DNA from 2 places in the Streptosporangium sp. NPDC049078 genome. Region 1 is predicted to be linked to the other one. Evidence: riboswitches for the same ligand, from Rfam matches in the RefSeq annotation. Region 1 holds a riboswitch; the other holds the start of a gene.
The links. Region 1 has a riboswitch for glycine ahead of gcvT (glycine cleavage system aminomethyltransferase GcvT). Riboswitches for the same ligand answer to the same signal wherever they lie in the genome.

Region 1 (8,267 bases):
CGCGGCGCACCTCCAGATAGCCCGCCTCCTGCAACTCGCGGATGGCCTCGCGCAAGGTGACCCTGCTGATGCCGAGCTGGGCGGCGAGCTCCCGCTCGGGCGGCAGTTTCTCCGACACCAGCCCCAGCTTGATGACCTGGAGCAGACGCTCCACCGTCTCCTCGAACGCGTTGCCGGCCCGCACCGGCCGCAACACGGCCGTCAACCGCGACAGCTCGTCCAATTATCTCCTCCGGCCCTTGACAACGCTCCCCCCGCTGCACGTCAATGGTCTAACACTAGCCCAATAAGACCCCGACGAGGAGGGCGTGTGGACGTCACCGAGCTTCATGACGAGGTGCGGGCGGGGCGGATCGACACCGTGCTGCTGGCGGTCGTCGACATGCAGGGTCGTCTCCAGGGCAAACGCCTGTCGGGGCGCTACTTCCTGGAGGAGGTGCTGCGGCACGCCTCCGAGGGCTGCAACTACCTGCTCGCGGTCGACGTCGACATGAACACGGTCGACGGCTACGCCATGTCGTCCTGGGAGCGCGGATACGGCGACTTTGTCATGAAACCCGATATGTCCACCCTGCGCCGCGTGCCATGGCAGGAGGGGACGGCCCTGGTGATGGCCGACCTGGTGTGGGAGGACGGCTCCGACGTGACCGCCTCGCCGCGCCAGATCCTGCGCAGGCAGCTCGCCAGGCTGGACGAGCGGGGCTGGGGCGCCTTCGTCGGCACCGAGCTGGAGTTCGTCGTCTTCGGCGACACCTACGAGGACGCCTGGCGCCGCGGCTACCGCGACCTGACCCCCGCCAACCTCTACAACGTCGACTACTCCCTCCTCGGCACCGCGAGGGTCGAGCCGCTGCTGCGCAGGATCAGGCTCGGCATGGAGGGCGCGGGCATGTACGTCGAGTCGGCCAAGGGCGAGTGCAACCTCGGCCAGCACGAGATCGCCTTCCGCTTCGCCGAGGCCCTGTCCAGCTGCGACAACCACTCGATCTACAAGAACGGCGCCAAGGAGATCGCCTCCCAGGAGGGCATGGCGATCACCTTCATGGCCAAGCCGAACCAGCGCGAGGGCAACTCCTGCCACATCCACATCTCGCTCAGGGACGCGGGCGGGGAGCCGGTGATGGCCGGTTCCGGGCCGCACGGGCTGTCGGCGACAGGAGCGCACTTCATCGCCGGGCAGATCGCGCTGATGCGCGAGCTCACCCTGCTGTACGCGCCGAACATCAACTCCTACAAGCGGTACGTGCAGGGCAGCTTCGCCCCCACCGCGGTCAAGTGGGGCGTGGACAACAGGACGTGCGCGTTGCGCCTGGTCGGCCACGGCCCCTCGCTGCGGATCGAGAACCGGGTGCCCGGCGGCGACGTGAACCCCTACCTGGCGGTCTCGGCGCTGATCGCGGCCGGCCTGCACGGCGTCGAGAACGAGCTGCCGCTTGAGGACGCCTTCACGGGGAACGCCTACTCCTCGGGCGCGGAGACCGTGCCGAGCACGCTGCGCGACGCGCTGGAGCTCTGGGAGACCTCCGAGTTCGCGGCGGCCGCCTTCGGTGAGGACGTCGTGGCGCACTACGCGAACAACGCCCGGGTCGAGCTCACCGCCTTCGACGCGGCGGTGACCGACTGGGAGCTTTTCCGGGGATTCGAACGGATGTGAATGTGAAGATCATCAATCCGGCGACGGAAGAGGCGGTCGCCGAGATCGAGATGGCCGACGCCGCCGAGATCGACAGGGCCGTGGAGCGTGCCCGGCGCGCCTTCGCGCACTGGAGGAACGTCGCACCGGGAGACCGTGCCCGGCTGCTGCGCCGTTTCGCCTCGCTGGTGCGCCAGCACGCCGAGGAGCTCGCCCTGCTGGAGGTCGCCAACGCCGGGCACACGATCGGCAACGCCCGCTGGGAGGCGGGCAACGTCGCCGACGTGCTCGACTTCTACGCGGGGGCGCCCGAGCGCGATCACGGCCTGCAGATCCCGGTGCCCGGCGGGCTCGACGTCACCTTCAAGGAGCCGCTGGGCGTCGTCGGCGTGATCGTGCCGTGGAACTTCCCGATGGTCATCATGACCTGGGGGGCGGCCCCCGCACTGGCCGCGGGCAACACCGTGATCGTCAAGCCCGCCGAGTGGACGCCGCTCACCGCCCTGCGGGTGGCCGAGCTGGCCCTGGCCGCCGGCCTGCCCGAGGGGGTGTTGCAGGTCCTGCCGGGGGCCGGGGAGGTCGCGGGTGCCCGGCTGGTCGAGCACCCGGGGGTGGCGAAGATCGTGTTCACCGGCTCGACCGAGGTCGGCAAGCAGATCGCCGCCACCTGCGCCGGACAGGTCAAGCGGCTCACCCTGGAACTGGGCGGCAAGAGCGCCAACGTGGTCTTCGCCGACGCCGACCTGGAGAAGGCCGCGGCGACCGCGCCGTACGCGGTGTTCGACAACGCGGGCCAGGACTGCTGCGCGCGCTCCCGGATCCTGGTCGAGCGCTCGGTCCACGACGAGTTCCTCGCGCGGTTCGGCGAGGCGGTGCTGAACGTCCGAGTCGGCGACCCCCGCGACGAGGCCACCGAGATGGGCCCGCTGATCAGCGCCGAGCACAGGGAACGGGTGGCCTCCTTCGTCACCGAGCCGCCCCACCTGCGGGGCGTGTGCCCGTCGGGGCCGGGGTTCTGGTTCCCGCCGACGGTCCTGACGCCCCGGTCGGCCGGCGACCGGGCGTTCACCGAGGAGATCTTCGGCCCCGTGGTGTCGGTGGTGCCGTTCGACGACGAGGCGGACGCCGTACGGATCGCCAACGACACCCCGTACGGCCTGAGCGGGTCCATCTGGACCCGCGACGTCGGCCGGGCACTCCGGGTCGCCAGAGCGGTGGAGGCGGGCAACCTCAGCGTCAACTCGCATTCGAGCGTCCGCTACTGGACCCCGTTCGGCGGCTTCAAGCAGTCGGGCCTCGGCCGCGAGCTGGGTCCCGACGCCCTGTCAGCGTTCACCGAGACCAAGAACGTCTTCATTTCCGAGGAGTAGAAGCGATGCTGCGTTTGCAGGAACGTTTGCAGGACAGGGTCGCCGTCATCACCGGCGCCGGAAGCGGGATCGGCCTCGCCACCGCGCGCCGGTTCGCCGCGGAAGGCGCCCGCGTCGTGTGCGTGGACCTGGACGAGACGACCGGTCCGGCGGCCGCCGAGGAGGTCGGAGGGTTGTTCGTGCGGGCCGACGTGACCGACGAGGACGACGTCGCCCGGGTGTTCCAGACCGCGTTCGACACCTACGGCAGCGTGGACATCGCGTTCAACAACGCGGGCATCTCGCCGCCCGAGGACGACTCGATCCTGGAGACCGGCATCGACGCCTGGCGCCGGGTCCAGGAGGTGAACCTCACCTCGGTCTACCTGTGCTGCAAGCACGCCATCCCGTACATGCGGCGACAGGGCAAGGGGTCGATCATCAACACCGCGTCGTTCGTCGCCGTGATGGGGTCGGCGACGAGCCAGATCTCCTACACCGCCTCCAAGGGCGGGGTGCTCGCCATGTCCCGCGAGCTGGGCGTGCAGTTCGCCCGCGAGGGGATCCGGGTGAACGCGCTGTGCCCGGGGCCGGTGAACACGCCGCTGCTGCAGGAACTGTTCGCCAAGGACCCCGAGCGGGCGCAGCGCCGGCTCGTCCACATCCCGGTGGGCCGCTTCGCCGAGGCGTCCGAGATCGCCGCCGCGGTGGCGTTCCTCGCCTCGGACGACGCGAGCTTCATCACCGGCTCGGAGTTCCTGGTGGACGGCGGCATCTCCGGCGCGTACGTCACCCCGCTGTAGACCCGCTGTAGACCCGCTGCAGACCTCGCCCCGCCACCTTCGCGACCGGCGGTGGCGGGATTTGCCCAGGCCATACCCCGGCCCCGATAACGTGCGAGGACGTGGGCCCATCTCCCATGTCCCCGGCGTCCGCGTAAGAAAGAGATCATGTCCCGTCCCGTCATCGGCATCACCTGCTACGTCGAGCCCGCGCGCTTCACCGTCTGGGAGACGACCACCGCGCTCCTGCCGTACGACTACGTCGACCACGTGGCCCGCGCGGGCGGGCAGCCGGTGATCCTGCCCCCGGCGGGCGACCCCTCGGCGCTGGTGGAACGCCTGGACGGGCTCATCCTGGCCGGAGGCGGTGACGTCGGCCCCGAGCGGTACGGGCGGGAGCCGCACGAGCGGACCGGCTACGTCCGGCCGTTCCGCGACGACGCCGAGCTGGGACTGGTCGAGGCGGCGCTGGAGCGGGGCACCCCCTTCCTGGGGATCTGCCGGGGCATGCAGATCCTGAACGTCTCGCTGGGCGGCAGCCTCCATCAGCACCTGCCCGACGTGGTCGGCCACGCCGGGCACGCCCCGGCCCCCGGCCACTACGGCAGGATGCCGGTGCGGCTCGCCCCCGGCAGCCACACCTCGAAGATCTTCGGGACCGAGACCGTGGAGGTGGCCCACTACCACCACCAGGCCCTCGACCGGCTCGCCGAGGGCCTGACCGTGACCGCCCACGCCGAGGACGGCACGGTCGAGGCCGTGGAGGTGGACGGCCACCCCTTCGCCGTCGCCGTCCAGTGGCACCCCGAGACCGACGACGAGTCGGCTCTGTTCGAGGCGCTGGTCCGGCACGCCGCCCCCTGACCGGCACGGATCGGGGCCGCGAGGGGATTTCGCTCGGCCGGTGCGGGCGGTTAGGCTGGCCGATGACACCGATGAATCCCGTGCGGGAGAGCGTCCTGACACCCAGCCCAGGACCCCTGAAGGAGCAAGCCCTCCCCGCGAACCTCTCAAGGCAAAGGACCGTGCGGGTAGGTGCCCTCTGGAAAGCAGGTCCCACGACCTCGCCGAAGGTGAAAGTCCGGTAAAACCCGGATGAAACTCTCAGGCACCCACGACAGAGGGGGAGGATGCTCTCATCTGTCCCTTGTCTGAGGTGCGCACATGTCCCGACCTACGCCGCTGCGCGGCGTGCACGAGTCCCTCGGCGCGACGCTGACCGACTTCGCGGGCTGGCTGATGCCGCTCCGCTACGGCAGCGAGTCGGCCGAGCACAACGCGGTCCGCCAGGCGGCCGGCCTGTTCGACCTCTCCCACATGGGGGAGATCTTCGTGACGGGGCCGCAGGCCGCCGAAGCCCTCGACTACGCGCTGGTCGGCCACCTCTCCGCGCTGGAGCCCGGCCGCGCCCGCTACACGATGATCGTCGACGCCGAGGGCGGCGTGCTGGACGACCTGATCGTCTACCGGCTCGCCCCCGCCGAGTTCATGGTCGTCGCCAACGCCTCCAACTACCCCCGGGTGGCCGCCGAGCTGACCGGCCGCGCCAAGGGCTTCGACGCCGCGGTGGAGGACCGCTCCGAGCGGTACGCGCTGGTCGCGGTCCAGGGTCCGCGCTCCGCGGAGATCGTGGGCTCGCTCACCGACGCCGACCTCGAAGGGCTCAGGTACTACGCCGGTCTGCCCGCCGTCGTCGCCGGTCGCGAGGCCCTCGTCGCCCGTACGGGATACACCGGCGAGGACGGCTTCGAGTTGTTCGTCGCGGCCGAGGACGCCGAGCCGCTCTGGGCCGCCCTCACCGAGGCGGGCGCGCCGCACGGCCTGATCCCCGCGGGCCTGTCCGCCCGCGACACCCTCCGGCTGGAAGCCGGGATGCCGCTGTACGGCAACGAGCTGTCGGCCGCCCTGACCCCGTTCGACGCCGGGCTGGGCCGTGTGGTGAGGTTTGACAAACCGGGCGACTTCGTCGGCCGGGCCGCCCTCGAATCCCTCAAGGACGTCCCGCCGTCCCGCCGCCTGGTCGGCCTCGTCGCGACCGGCCGCAGGGTGCCCCGGCACGGGTATCCGGTGGTGGTCGCCGGTGACGGCGCGGTCGTCGGCGAGGTCACCAGCGGGGCGCCCTCCCAGTCACTGGGCAGGCCCATCGCGATGGCCTACGTGGACAACGGCCTGTCGTCAGGACTGGCCGTCGACATCAGGGGCAGCCACGAGCCGGTCGAGGTCGTCGCACTGCCTTTCTACAGGAGGAAAAAATGAGCAGCATTCCCGAGGACCTGCACTACACCAAGGAACACGAGTGGATCTCCGGCATCGATGACGGCCTCACCCTCACCGTGGGCATCACCGCCTACGCCGCCGAGGCGCTGGGTGACGTGGTCTACGTGCAGGTGCCCGAGGTCGGCGCGACGGTCGCCTCCGGTGACGCCGTCGGCGAGGTCGAGTCGACCAAGTCGGTGAGCGACATCTTCGCGCCGGTCGACGGCGAGGTCGTGGAGGTCAACCAGGCCGTCGTGGACGACCCCTCGCTGGTCAACAGCGACTCCTACGGTGAGGGCTGGCTGTTCCGCGTACGTCTTGAGGGCTCCGCCGACGACCTGCTGTCGCCCGAGGAGTACGCCGCGCTCACCTCGGGTGAGTCCTAAGCCTTTCCCCCCTCGCGTCACGGTCACGCGCGCCGGAGGGCGCGCGTGGCCGTCCACGCTGGAAGGATTCAGATGACGATCAGCGTCTTCGATCTCTTCAAGATCGGAATCGGCCCGTCCAGCTCGCACACCGGCGGCCCGATGGCCGCCGCCCACAAGTTCGCCCGCGGCCTCCACCAGGACGGGCTCCTGGAGAAGACGGCAAGGGTGCGCGCCGTCCTGTACGGCTCGCTGGGCCTGACCGGCAAGGGGCACGGCAGCGACAAGGCCGTGCTGCTCGGCCTGTCCGGTGAGAAGCCCGAGCTCGTCGACGTCGACGCGGTCGAGGGACGGCTCGCCGCCATGCGCGAGTCGGGCACCATCTCCCTGTACGGCTCGCGCGAGATCCCCTTCGTCATCGGCGAGGACCTCGTCTTCGAACGCAAGATCTCGCTCCCCGGCCACCCCAACGGAATGCGCTTCACCGCCCTGTCCGAGTCCGGCGAGACGGTCCGCGAGAAGGTCTACTACTCGGTCGGCGGCGGCTTCGTCGTCGACGAGAACGCCACCGGTGCCGACCGGATCAAAGCCGACGACACCGTCCTGCCCCACCCCTTCACCACGGCCGCCGAACTGCTCGCCCAGTGCGCGGAGACCGGGCTGTCCATCTCCGGGCTGATGCTGGAGAACGAGCAGGCGTTCGGCCGCACCGAGGCCGAGGTTCGCGACCGGTTGCTCGTCCTGTGGCAGGTCATGAGCGAGTGCGTGCGGCGCGGCATCGACAAGGAGGGCATGCTGCCCGGCGGACTGAAGGTCCGCCGCCGCGCCCACCAGCTCCACCGGCAGCTGCGCAGCGAGTCGGGAGAAAAGGACTCGCTGCAGACGATGGACTGGGTCTCGCTCTTCGCCCTCGCGGTCAACGAGGAGAACGCCGCCGGCGGCCGGATCGTCACCGCGCCCACCAACGGCGCCGCGGGCATCATCCCGGCCGTGCTCACCTACTACGACCGCTTCACGAAGGACGCCGACGACGAGGGCGTGATCCGCTTCCTGCTCACCGCCGGGGCGATCGGCGTGCTGTTCAAGGAGAACGCCTCCATCTCGGGCGCCGAGGTCGGCTGCCAGGGCGAGGTCGGCTCGGCCTGCTCGATGGCCGCCGCCGGGCTCACCGAGGTGATGGGCGGCACCCCCGAGCAGGTCGAGAACGCCGCCGAGATCGGCATCGAGCACAACCTGGGGCTCACCTGCGACCCGATCGGCGGCCTGGTGCAGATCCCGTGCATCGAGCGCAACGCGGTCGCCTCGATCAAGGCCATCGCCGCCGCCAGGATCGCGCTGCGCGGCGACGGCCGCCACTTCGTCTCGCTGGACAAGGCCATCAAGACGATGCGCGACACCGGCCGCGACATGCTCGACAAGTACAAGGAGACCAGCCGGGGAGGGCTCGCGGTGAACGTCATCGAGTGCTGACCCCGGGGTTTGGGCGGTGGGGCCTCTGACGGGCGCGCGGGAGACTCGGGACTGCGGAACCTTGACGACATACAACTCGATCGCTACCAAATTTCGCATCACGTGCAGCCTCCTCCGATCCCACGCCTATGCTGGGTGGCCATGCGCGGGATTCGGGAGGTCGCGGTGGTCACGGGAACGCCCCCGGCAAGCCGCTCCCGCCGCTCCCGCCGCTCTCCTGCTCCGGAGACTCCTTCCCGCTCCCTGCGGGCGCTCCGCTTCCTCGGGTCGCACTGGCTCTTCATCACCGCCCTGCTCGCGGGTGGCGGCCTGCGCCTCCTCGCCATGCTCGGCTACCGGCCCGCCCTGTGGTTCTGGGCCGACTCCTTCGTCTACCTGAACGCCGGGCTCGCCCCCCGCCCCCTGGAGTCCC
Region 2 (8,267 bases), on a different contig from region 1:
TGCGCCCTCCCCGCATCCCCTCGGTGGCGCCGGACACAGTAGTGTCACCATCAGGTGCGGGGAGGGAGTTCAGCCGGTGGGTCCGGAAGAATCGGGGGCTGAAGATCGAATTTGGACGGTTCCCAACGCGCTGAGCCTGGCCAGGCTCCTGGGGGTGCCGGTCTTCCTCTGGCTCGTGCTGGGGCCGAAGGCCGACGGCTGGGCCGTCGCCCTGCTCATGCTGGCCGGATTCTCCGACTGGCTCGACGGCAAGATCGCCCGTGCCTGGAACCAGACCAGCAGGCTCGGCCGCCTGCTCGACCCGCTGGCCGACCGGCTCTACATCCTGGCCACCCTGTTCGGCCTCGCCATGCGCGAGATCATCCCCTGGTGGCTGGCGCTCGCCATCCCGCTGCGCGACGTGATGCTGCTGGGCATCCCGCTCATCCTGCGCCGTCTCGGATACGGTCCGGCACTGCCCGTGCACTTCCTCGGCAAGGCCGCCACCGCGAACCTGCTCTACGCCTTCCCCCTGCTCTTCCTGGCCCATCACCCCTCCTGGTACGCCGAGGCGGCGGGGATCGTCGGCTGGTCCCTCGCCATCTGGGGCACAGGTCTGTACTGGTGGTCCGGAGTGCTGTATTGGGTACAGGTGCGTCAGCTGACCAGCGAGGCCAAACGCCTTAAGAGGTGATCTGTGAAGGCCGTCGTCATGGCGGGCGGGGAAGGGACACGGCTCCGGCCGATGACCGCGAACCAGCCCAAGCCTCTCCTGCCCGTGATCAATCGGCCGATCATGGAGCATGTCCTCCGCCTGCTGAAACGGCACGGTTTCACCGAGACGGTGGTCACCGTGCAGTTCCTGGCGGCTCTGGTCAGAAACTACTTCGGCGACGGCGACGAGCTCGGCATGAGCCTGCACTACGCCACCGAGGACACGCCGCTCGGCACCGCGGGCAGCGTCAAGAACGCCGCCGACCGGCTCCGTGACGACCGCTTCCTGGTCATCTCCGGCGACGCGCTGACCGACATCGACCTGAGTGACATGATCCGCTTCCACCGCGAGAACGGCGCGATGGTCACGATCGGGCTCAAGCGCGTCCCCAACCCGCTGGAGTTCGGCATCGTCATCGTCGACGACCAGGGCAGGGTGGAGCGCTTCCTGGAGAAGCCGACCTGGGGCCAGGTCTTCTCCGACACCGCCAACACCGGCATCTACGTGATGGAGCCCGAGGTCCTCGACGAGATCGCGGCCGGGGAGTCCGTCGACTGGTCGGGCGACGTGTTCCCCAGGCTGCTGGAGCGCGGCGCCCCGCTGTACGGCTACGTGGCCGACGGCTACTGGGAGGACGTGGGCACCCACGAGAGCTACCTCAAGGCCCAGGCAGACGTCCTGTCGGGGCGGGTCAAGGTCGACATCGACGCCTTCGAGGTCTCGCCGGGCGTCTGGGTGGCCGAGGGGGCCTCGGTCGACGCCGACGCCGTCCTCAAGGGCCCCCTCTACATCGGCGACTACGCCAAGGTCGAGGCGGGGGCCGAGCTGCGCGAGTACACCGTGCTCGGCAGCAACGCGGTGGTCAGGGAGGGAGCCTTCCTGCACCGCGCGGTCGTCCACGACAACGTCTACGTCGGGCCCAGCGCCCACCTGCGCGGTTGCGTGATCGGCAAGAACACCGACCTGATGACCGCGGCCAGGGTCGAGGAGGGCGCCGTCGTCGGAGACGAGTGCATCATCGAGGCCGAGGCGTACATCTCCTCCGGCGTCAAGATCTACCCGTTCAAGACCATCGAGGCCGGGGCGGTGATCAACAACAGCGTCATCTGGGAGCCGCGCGCCCAGCGCAACCTGTTCGGCCCTCGGGGGGTGTCGGGGCTGGTGAACGTTGAGATCACCCCCGAGTTGTGCGTACGGCTGGCCAGCGCGTACGCCACCACCCTGAAGAAGGGCGCCTCGGTCATCACCTCCCGCGACTCCTCCCGTGCCGCGCGGGCACTGAAGCGGGCGGTGATCAGCGCCCTGAACGCGAGCGCGATCAACGTGCTCGACCTGGAGGCGTCCCCGCTCCCGGTGGCCCGCTTCCACACCGCCAGGGAGAACGCCGTCGGCGGCATCGCGCTGCGCACCACCCCCGGCGACCCGCAGAGCGTCGACATCGTCTTCATGGACGAGCACGGCGCGGACCTGTCCCCGGCGGCCCAGCGCAAGCTGGACCGGGTCTTCTCCCGGCAGGAGTTCCGCCGCGCCTTCCCCGGAGAGATCGCCGAGCTGAGCTTTCCGGCCAGGGCGGTGGAGGACTACACGCACGAGCTGCTGCGCCTGGTCGACATCAGCGGGGTGCGCGACGTCGACATGAAGGTCGTGGTCGACTGCGCGGGAGGCACCTCCTCGCTGGTGCTGCCCAGCCTGCTGGGCCGGGTCGGGGTGGACGTGCTGACCGTCAACAACCGGCTGGACGACGCCTCGCCCACCGAGACCCTCGCCGAGCGCCGCCGTGATCTGCAGCGCCTCTCAGAGCTCGTCAGCTCCTCCAGGGCGGCCTTCGGGGTGCGCTTCGACCCGGTGGGGGAGCGGGTCGCGCTGGTGGACGAGATGGGCCAGCTGATCAGCGAGGAGCGCGCCCTGCTGGTCGTGCTCGACCTGGTCGCCGCCGAGCGGCGCGGCGGCAGGGTGGCGCTGCCGGTCACCACCACCCGGGTGGCGGAGCAGGTCTGCAGGTTCCACGGCGTGCAGGCCGAGTGGACCTCCACCGCGATCGACGCGCTGACCACCGCGGCCAGAGGGCCGGAGACGATCTTCGCGGCCGACGGGCGCGGAGGTTTCATCGTGCCCGAGTTCGGGCCCACGGTGGACGGCCTGGCGGTGTTCCTGCGCCTGCTGGGCCTGGTCGCCAGGACCAGGCTCTCGCTCAGCCAGATCGACGCCAGGATCCCCGAGGCCAAGCTGCTGCGCCGGACCGTGCCGACCCCGTGGGCCGCCAAGGGCGCGGTGATGCGCTCGGTCATCGAGGCCGCCGAGCACTACCGCATCGACACCACCGACGGGGTCCGGGTCGTCGCCGAGGACGGCAGCTGGGCCCTGGTGCTGCCCGACCCGACGGAGGCGGTCACCCACCTGTGGGCCGAGGGCTTCGACGTCGACTCCGCGCAGACCCTGATCGAGCACTGGGCGCGGGTGGTCGAGGACGCCGCGGGCGGCTGAAGGGCACAGCCGGGCACAGACGGGCACAGACGGGCGCAGCTGGGCCCAGCCGGGCACCGGGGGAGAGGAGCAGGTCGTGAGCGAGGACCGTGAGCCGAGCGGAGCGGGAAAGCCGGGCGGGCAGGGAGGAGGATGAGCGCTCGGGGCGAGGGGTCGCGACAAAACACAGCGCGGCGCCATGGACCGGAGACAGTGCCCCACTGTAACTTTGTCACCGACCGTACCCGCGGTTCAGCGTCAACCTTGACCTTCGCGCCTCATCACTGTATGTTGCGGCATTCGCAGTCCGAGAAAACACTTGAGAAGCGAAGAAGCGAGGCGCGCATCACTGAGCACCGTTGCCGCGTCTTCGCGGTAGGAGGCCGAGCCGATCGATGCCGAGCGTCTACTGCACGCAGTGCGGTCATGCCAACCCTGAGGATGCCCGTTTCTGTTCACGATGCGGGTCGCCGCTTACCAAAGCCGAGACCGCCGGAGACAGCACATCGACGATCTCCCTCTCCGGGATCGAGGCATATGAGGCGGAGACAGGTGAGACGCTTCTCGCCGAACGGCAGGCCGTCGAGCAGTTGCCCCCGGGCACCGCGTTGCTGGTCGCGATGCGCGGCCCCAACGCCGGCAGCCGGTTCCTGCTCGACAGCGATCTCACCACCGTGGGCCGCCATCCGGAGAGCGACATCTTCCTCGACGACATCACGGTCTCGCGCCGTCATGTGGAGTTCTACCGGCGCGGCGGCGGGGTCTTCACCGTCCGTGACGTCGGCAGCCTCAACGGCACGTACGTGAACCGCGAGCGCATCGAGGAGGTCCCGCTGTACGGCGGGGACGAGGTGCAGATCGGCAAGTTCCGCCTCGTCTTCCTCACCCGCGGCGCCGCTGGAGGATGATGAGCTCGCAGGCCGCTCGTGCGCACATGAGCATCGGGGAGGTGCTCGCCCTCCTGCAGGGCGAGTTCCCCGACGTCAGCATCTCCAAGATTCGTTTCCTGGAGGGCGAGGGGTTGATCGAGCCGGAGCGCAGTCCCTCCGGTTACCGCAAGTTCAGCTACGCCGACGTCGAGCGGCTCCGTTACATCCTCAGCGAGCAGCGTGACCGCTACCTGCCGCTGCGAGTGATCAAGGATCATCTGGAGGCGGCCGATCGCGAGGAGCGCCCGGCCGCCCGGCCGCGCGCCGTCCCCGACGAGGCGCCTCCCGAGCTCAGGCTCACCCGCGAGGAGCTGATCGCCGCCGCCGAGCTCGACGAGGAGACCCTCGCCGAGCTTGAGGACTACGGCCTGCTGGCCGCGGTGGCCCGCTACTACGACGCCGAGGCGCTGGCCGTGGCCCGCAGCGTCGGAGCCCTCGCCGCCTTCGGCCTGCGCGCCCGCCACCTGAGGGCGGTCAAGGCCGCGGCCGAGCGCGAGGCGGGCCTGGTGGAGCAGGCCGTCGCCCCGCTGCTGCGCCGTCGCGGGCCGGGCGCGATCGACCAGGCCGACGAGACGGCGAGGGAGATTTCCGGCCTGCTGCTGGAATTGCACGCCTCGCTGCTGCGTTCCGGCGTGCGTGGGGCTCTGGGTCGGTGAGAGCCTGACCAGGCACTCGTACCCCCACGAGTGTTACGTTGAACAAACCGGTCGGAATCCAGCGAAGACGGAGCAGCCCGTGTTGCAGATGGAGGTCGTGGGCGTTCGAGTTGAAATGCCCTCCAACCAGCCGATCGTCTTGTTGAAAGAGACGCATGGGGAGCGTTACCTGCCTATCTGGATCGGCATGACAGAGGCCACGGCGATCGCCATGGCCCAGGCCGAGGAACCACCACCCCGGCCGCTCACTCATGACCTGTTCCGTGACGTGCTCGAAGGGCTCGGAGTCCGGCTGAGCACGGTCAACATCGTCGCCCTGCGCGACGGCATCTTCTTCGCCGATCTCGTGTTCTCCAACGGGGTGGAGGTGAGCGCGCGTCCCTCGGACTCGATCGCCTTGGCACTTCGCACCGGCGCACGTATCTTCGCGAGTGAGGACGTGGTCCGGGAGGCGGGGGTGATCATCCCCGACGACCAGGAGGACGAGGTGGAGAAGTTCAGGGAGTTCCTTGACACGATCACGCCCGAGGACTTCGGCCGCGCGGGGTAGGAATTTCGGTGCATTTACGCTTCACGACGCGCCGAGTGGGGTCGTTGACTGGACTTGGCCCCAGTCCTACGGTGCATGTGAACCCTGCGGCCGTGCGTAAACCCCCAGATCAGGCCGTGGGATGAGAGAAAGCCGGAGGTCCGCGTGGCGGTCAGCAGCGGCGAGGGTAGAAACGCCGATCAGGATGACCCGAAACGGCGCCAGTCGGCACGTCAGCGCGCGGGTGAAGAGGGTCTGCTGTTCGACGGGCAACCGGTGAAGGTGCCCGCCGACATCGGCTACCGGGGCCCGACGGCCTGTTCCGCGGCCGGCATCACCTACCGGCAACTCGACTACTGGGCGCGCACCGGCCTCGTCGAGCCCACCGTGAGAGCCGCCCACGGATCCGGCTCCCAGCGCCTTTACGGCTTTCGCGACATCCTGGTGCTCAAGGTCGTCAAACGGCTCCTCGACACCGGCGTCTCCCTCCAGCAGATCCGCATCGCCGTGCAGCACCTGCGCGACCGGGGCGTCAACGACCTGGCCGGGATCACCCTGATGAGCGACGGGGTGAGCGTCTACGAGTGCACCTCGCCCGACGAGGTGATCGACCTCCTCCAGGGCGGCCAGGGAGTCTTCGGCATAGCACTGGGACGGGTGTGGCAGGAGGTGGAGGGCTCCCTCGCGGATCTGCCCGGCGAACGTGCGGAGTCGAGCGAGGGCCCTTTAGGCGATCATCAGGCCGATGAGCTGGCCCGCCGTCGCAGAGCACGACGAACCGGGTAAACTCGGACTCGCTGCTGACCCTGTGCGGGAGAGACCCCGACAGCGAGCGGGGCGCCGAAGGAGCAACCTCCCCGGAATCTCTCAGGCACCCGGTACCGCACGGACGAGGCAACTCTGGAAAGCAGGCGCGCCGGCCAGGCGCGACTCACCGACGGTGCAAGCCTCCCGTCACGGGTAGGTGAAGCTCTCAGGTCACGACGCGTGAGACGGTCGTGATGACAGAGGGGGAGACCAGGCATACGCCCGCGCCCAGCGCCGGTCTCCACCCCGTCCCGGGAGGCTTCACCATGACCGACCTGTCATCGCTCAGCGAACTCGGCTCCCTGCCGTTCTCCACCCGCCACATAGGGCCGGACGACGCCGGCCAGACCCGCATGCTGGAGGCGGTCGGATTCGCCTCCGTGGCCGACCTGGTCGCGGTGGCCGTGCCCGAGGCGATCCGCTCCGCGGGGCGGCTGAGCCTGCCCCCGGCGGCCGGGGAGTCCGAGGCCCTCGCGGAGCTTCGAGTCCTCGCCGGGCGCAACACCGTGCTCACCTCGATGATCGGCCTGGGCTACCACGACACGATCACTCCGGGCGTCATCCGCCGCAACCTCCTGGAGAACCCCGGCTGGTACACCGCGTACACGCCCTACCAGCCGGAGATCTCCCAGGGCCGTCTGGAGGCCCTGATCAACTTCCAGACCGTCGTCTCCGACCTGACCGCCCTCGACGTCGCCGGTGCCTCCCTGCTCGACGAGGCCACCGCCGCCGCCGAGGCGATGACCCTGGCCCGCCGCGCCGGCCGCGGCCCCTCGAAGGTGTTCGTGGTCGACGCCGACGCGCTGCCGCAGACCAAGGCGGTGCTGCGCACCCGCGCCGAGCCGCTCGGCATCGAACTGGTCGAGAGCGACTTCACCGCCGAGCTTCCCGAGTGCTTCGGGGTGCTCGTGCAGTATCCCGGCGCCAGCGGCAGGATCCGCGACTTCCGCGCCGTCGCCGACGCCGCCCACGCGCGCGGCGCCCAGGTGGTCGCCGCCGCCGACCTGCTCGCCCTCACCCTGCTGGCCGCGCCGGGCGAGCTCGGCGCCGACATCGCCGTCGGATCCTCGCAACGCTTCGGCGTCCCCCTCGGCTTCGGCGGCCCCCACGCCGCCTACATGGCGGTCCGCGACGGTCTCCAGCGCCAGCTGCCGGGCCGCCTGGTGGGCGTCTCCCAGGACGCCGACAAACGCCCCGCGTACCGGCTCGCCCTCCAGACCCGTGAGCAGCACATCCGCCGCGAGAAGGCCACCAGCAACATCTGCACCGCGCAGGTGCTGCTCGCCGTGATCGCCGGCATGTACGCCGTCTACCACGGCCCCGAGGGCCTGCGCAGGATCGGACGGCGCACCCACAGGCACGCCGTCGTGCTCGCCGAGGGCCTGCGCCAGGGCGGTGTCGAGGTCGTGCACGACACCTTCTTCGACACCGTGCTCGCCAGGGTGCCCGGCCGCGCCGAGGAGATCGTCGCCACGGCACGCGAGAACGGCGTCAACCTGCGCCTGGTCGACGCCGACCACGTGGGCGTCACCTGCGACGAGAAGACCGAGCCGCTCCACCTGGAGCAGGTCCTGGCCGCCTTCGAGATCAGCGGCGCCGTGCTGGCCGACCTCGACGCCGCCGCCCACGACGCGCTGCCCGCCGCGCTGGCGCGGGTCAGCGACTACCTGACCCACCCGGTCTTCCACAGCCACCGTTCCGAGACGGCCATGCTGCGCTACCTGCGAAGGCTCCAGGACAAGGACATCGCGCTCGACCGGTCGATGATCCCGCTGGGCTCCTGCACCATGAAGCTCAACGCGACCACCGAGATGGAGCCGATCACCTGGCCGGAGTTCGCCGGGCTGCACCCCTACGCGCCCGAGGACCAGGCCGCGGGCCACATCGAGCTGATCGGGGAGCTGGAGCGCTGGCTCGCCGAGGTCACCGGCTACGACGCCGTGTCGCTTCAGCCGAACGCCGGCTCGCAGGGGGAGTTCGCCGGGCTGCTGGCGATCCGCGCCTACCACACCGCGCGCGGAGAGTCGGGCCGCGACGTCTGCCTGATCCCCTCGTCCGCGCACGGCACCAACGCCGCGAGCGCCGTCATGGCCGGCATGCGCGTGGCCGTGGTCGCCTGCGACGACAAGGGCAACGTCGACCTCGACGACCTCGTCGCGAAGATCGACAAGCACCGCGAGCAGCTTGCC

Region 2: it holds a riboswitch for glycine, as region 1 does, so the genes downstream of both, gcvP (aminomethyl-transferring glycine dehydrogenase) here and gcvT (glycine cleavage system aminomethyltransferase GcvT) in region 1, are expected to answer to the same signal.

The regions. Positions count from the first base shown of each region.
Region 1 covers NZ_JBEZEL010000015.1:103,024-111,290, reverse strand. The annotation lists gene AB0B90_RS25775 (FCD domain-containing protein) at 1-223, opposite strand, end outside; gene AB0B90_RS25770 (glutamine synthetase family protein) at 311-1,654, shown strand; gene AB0B90_RS25765 (aldehyde dehydrogenase family protein) at 1,657-3,003, shown strand; gene AB0B90_RS25760 (3-oxoacyl-ACP reductase) at 3,018-3,785, shown strand; gene AB0B90_RS25755 (gamma-glutamyl-gamma-aminobutyrate hydrolase family protein) at 3,933-4,628, shown strand; glycine riboswitch at 4,702-4,800, shown strand; glycine riboswitch at 4,801-4,895, shown strand; gene gcvT (glycine cleavage system aminomethyltransferase GcvT) at 4,929-6,020, shown strand; gene gcvH (glycine cleavage system protein GcvH) at 6,017-6,406, shown strand; gene AB0B90_RS25740 (L-serine ammonia-lyase) at 6,479-7,855, shown strand; gene AB0B90_RS25735 (hypothetical protein) at 7,997-8,267, shown strand, end outside.
Region 2 covers NZ_JBEZEL010000017.1:195,949-204,215, reverse strand. The annotation lists gene AB0B90_RS28520 (CDP-alcohol phosphatidyltransferase family protein) at 77-673, shown strand; gene AB0B90_RS28515 (mannose-1-phosphate guanyltransferase) at 677-3,178, shown strand; gene AB0B90_RS28510 (FHA domain-containing protein) at 3,553-4,065, shown strand; gene AB0B90_RS28505 (MerR family transcriptional regulator) at 4,065-4,742, shown strand; gene AB0B90_RS28500 (bifunctional nuclease family protein) at 4,822-5,292, shown strand; gene AB0B90_RS28495 (MerR family transcriptional regulator) at 5,437-6,057, shown strand; glycine riboswitch at 6,073-6,165, shown strand; gene gcvP (aminomethyl-transferring glycine dehydrogenase) at 6,345-8,267, shown strand, end outside.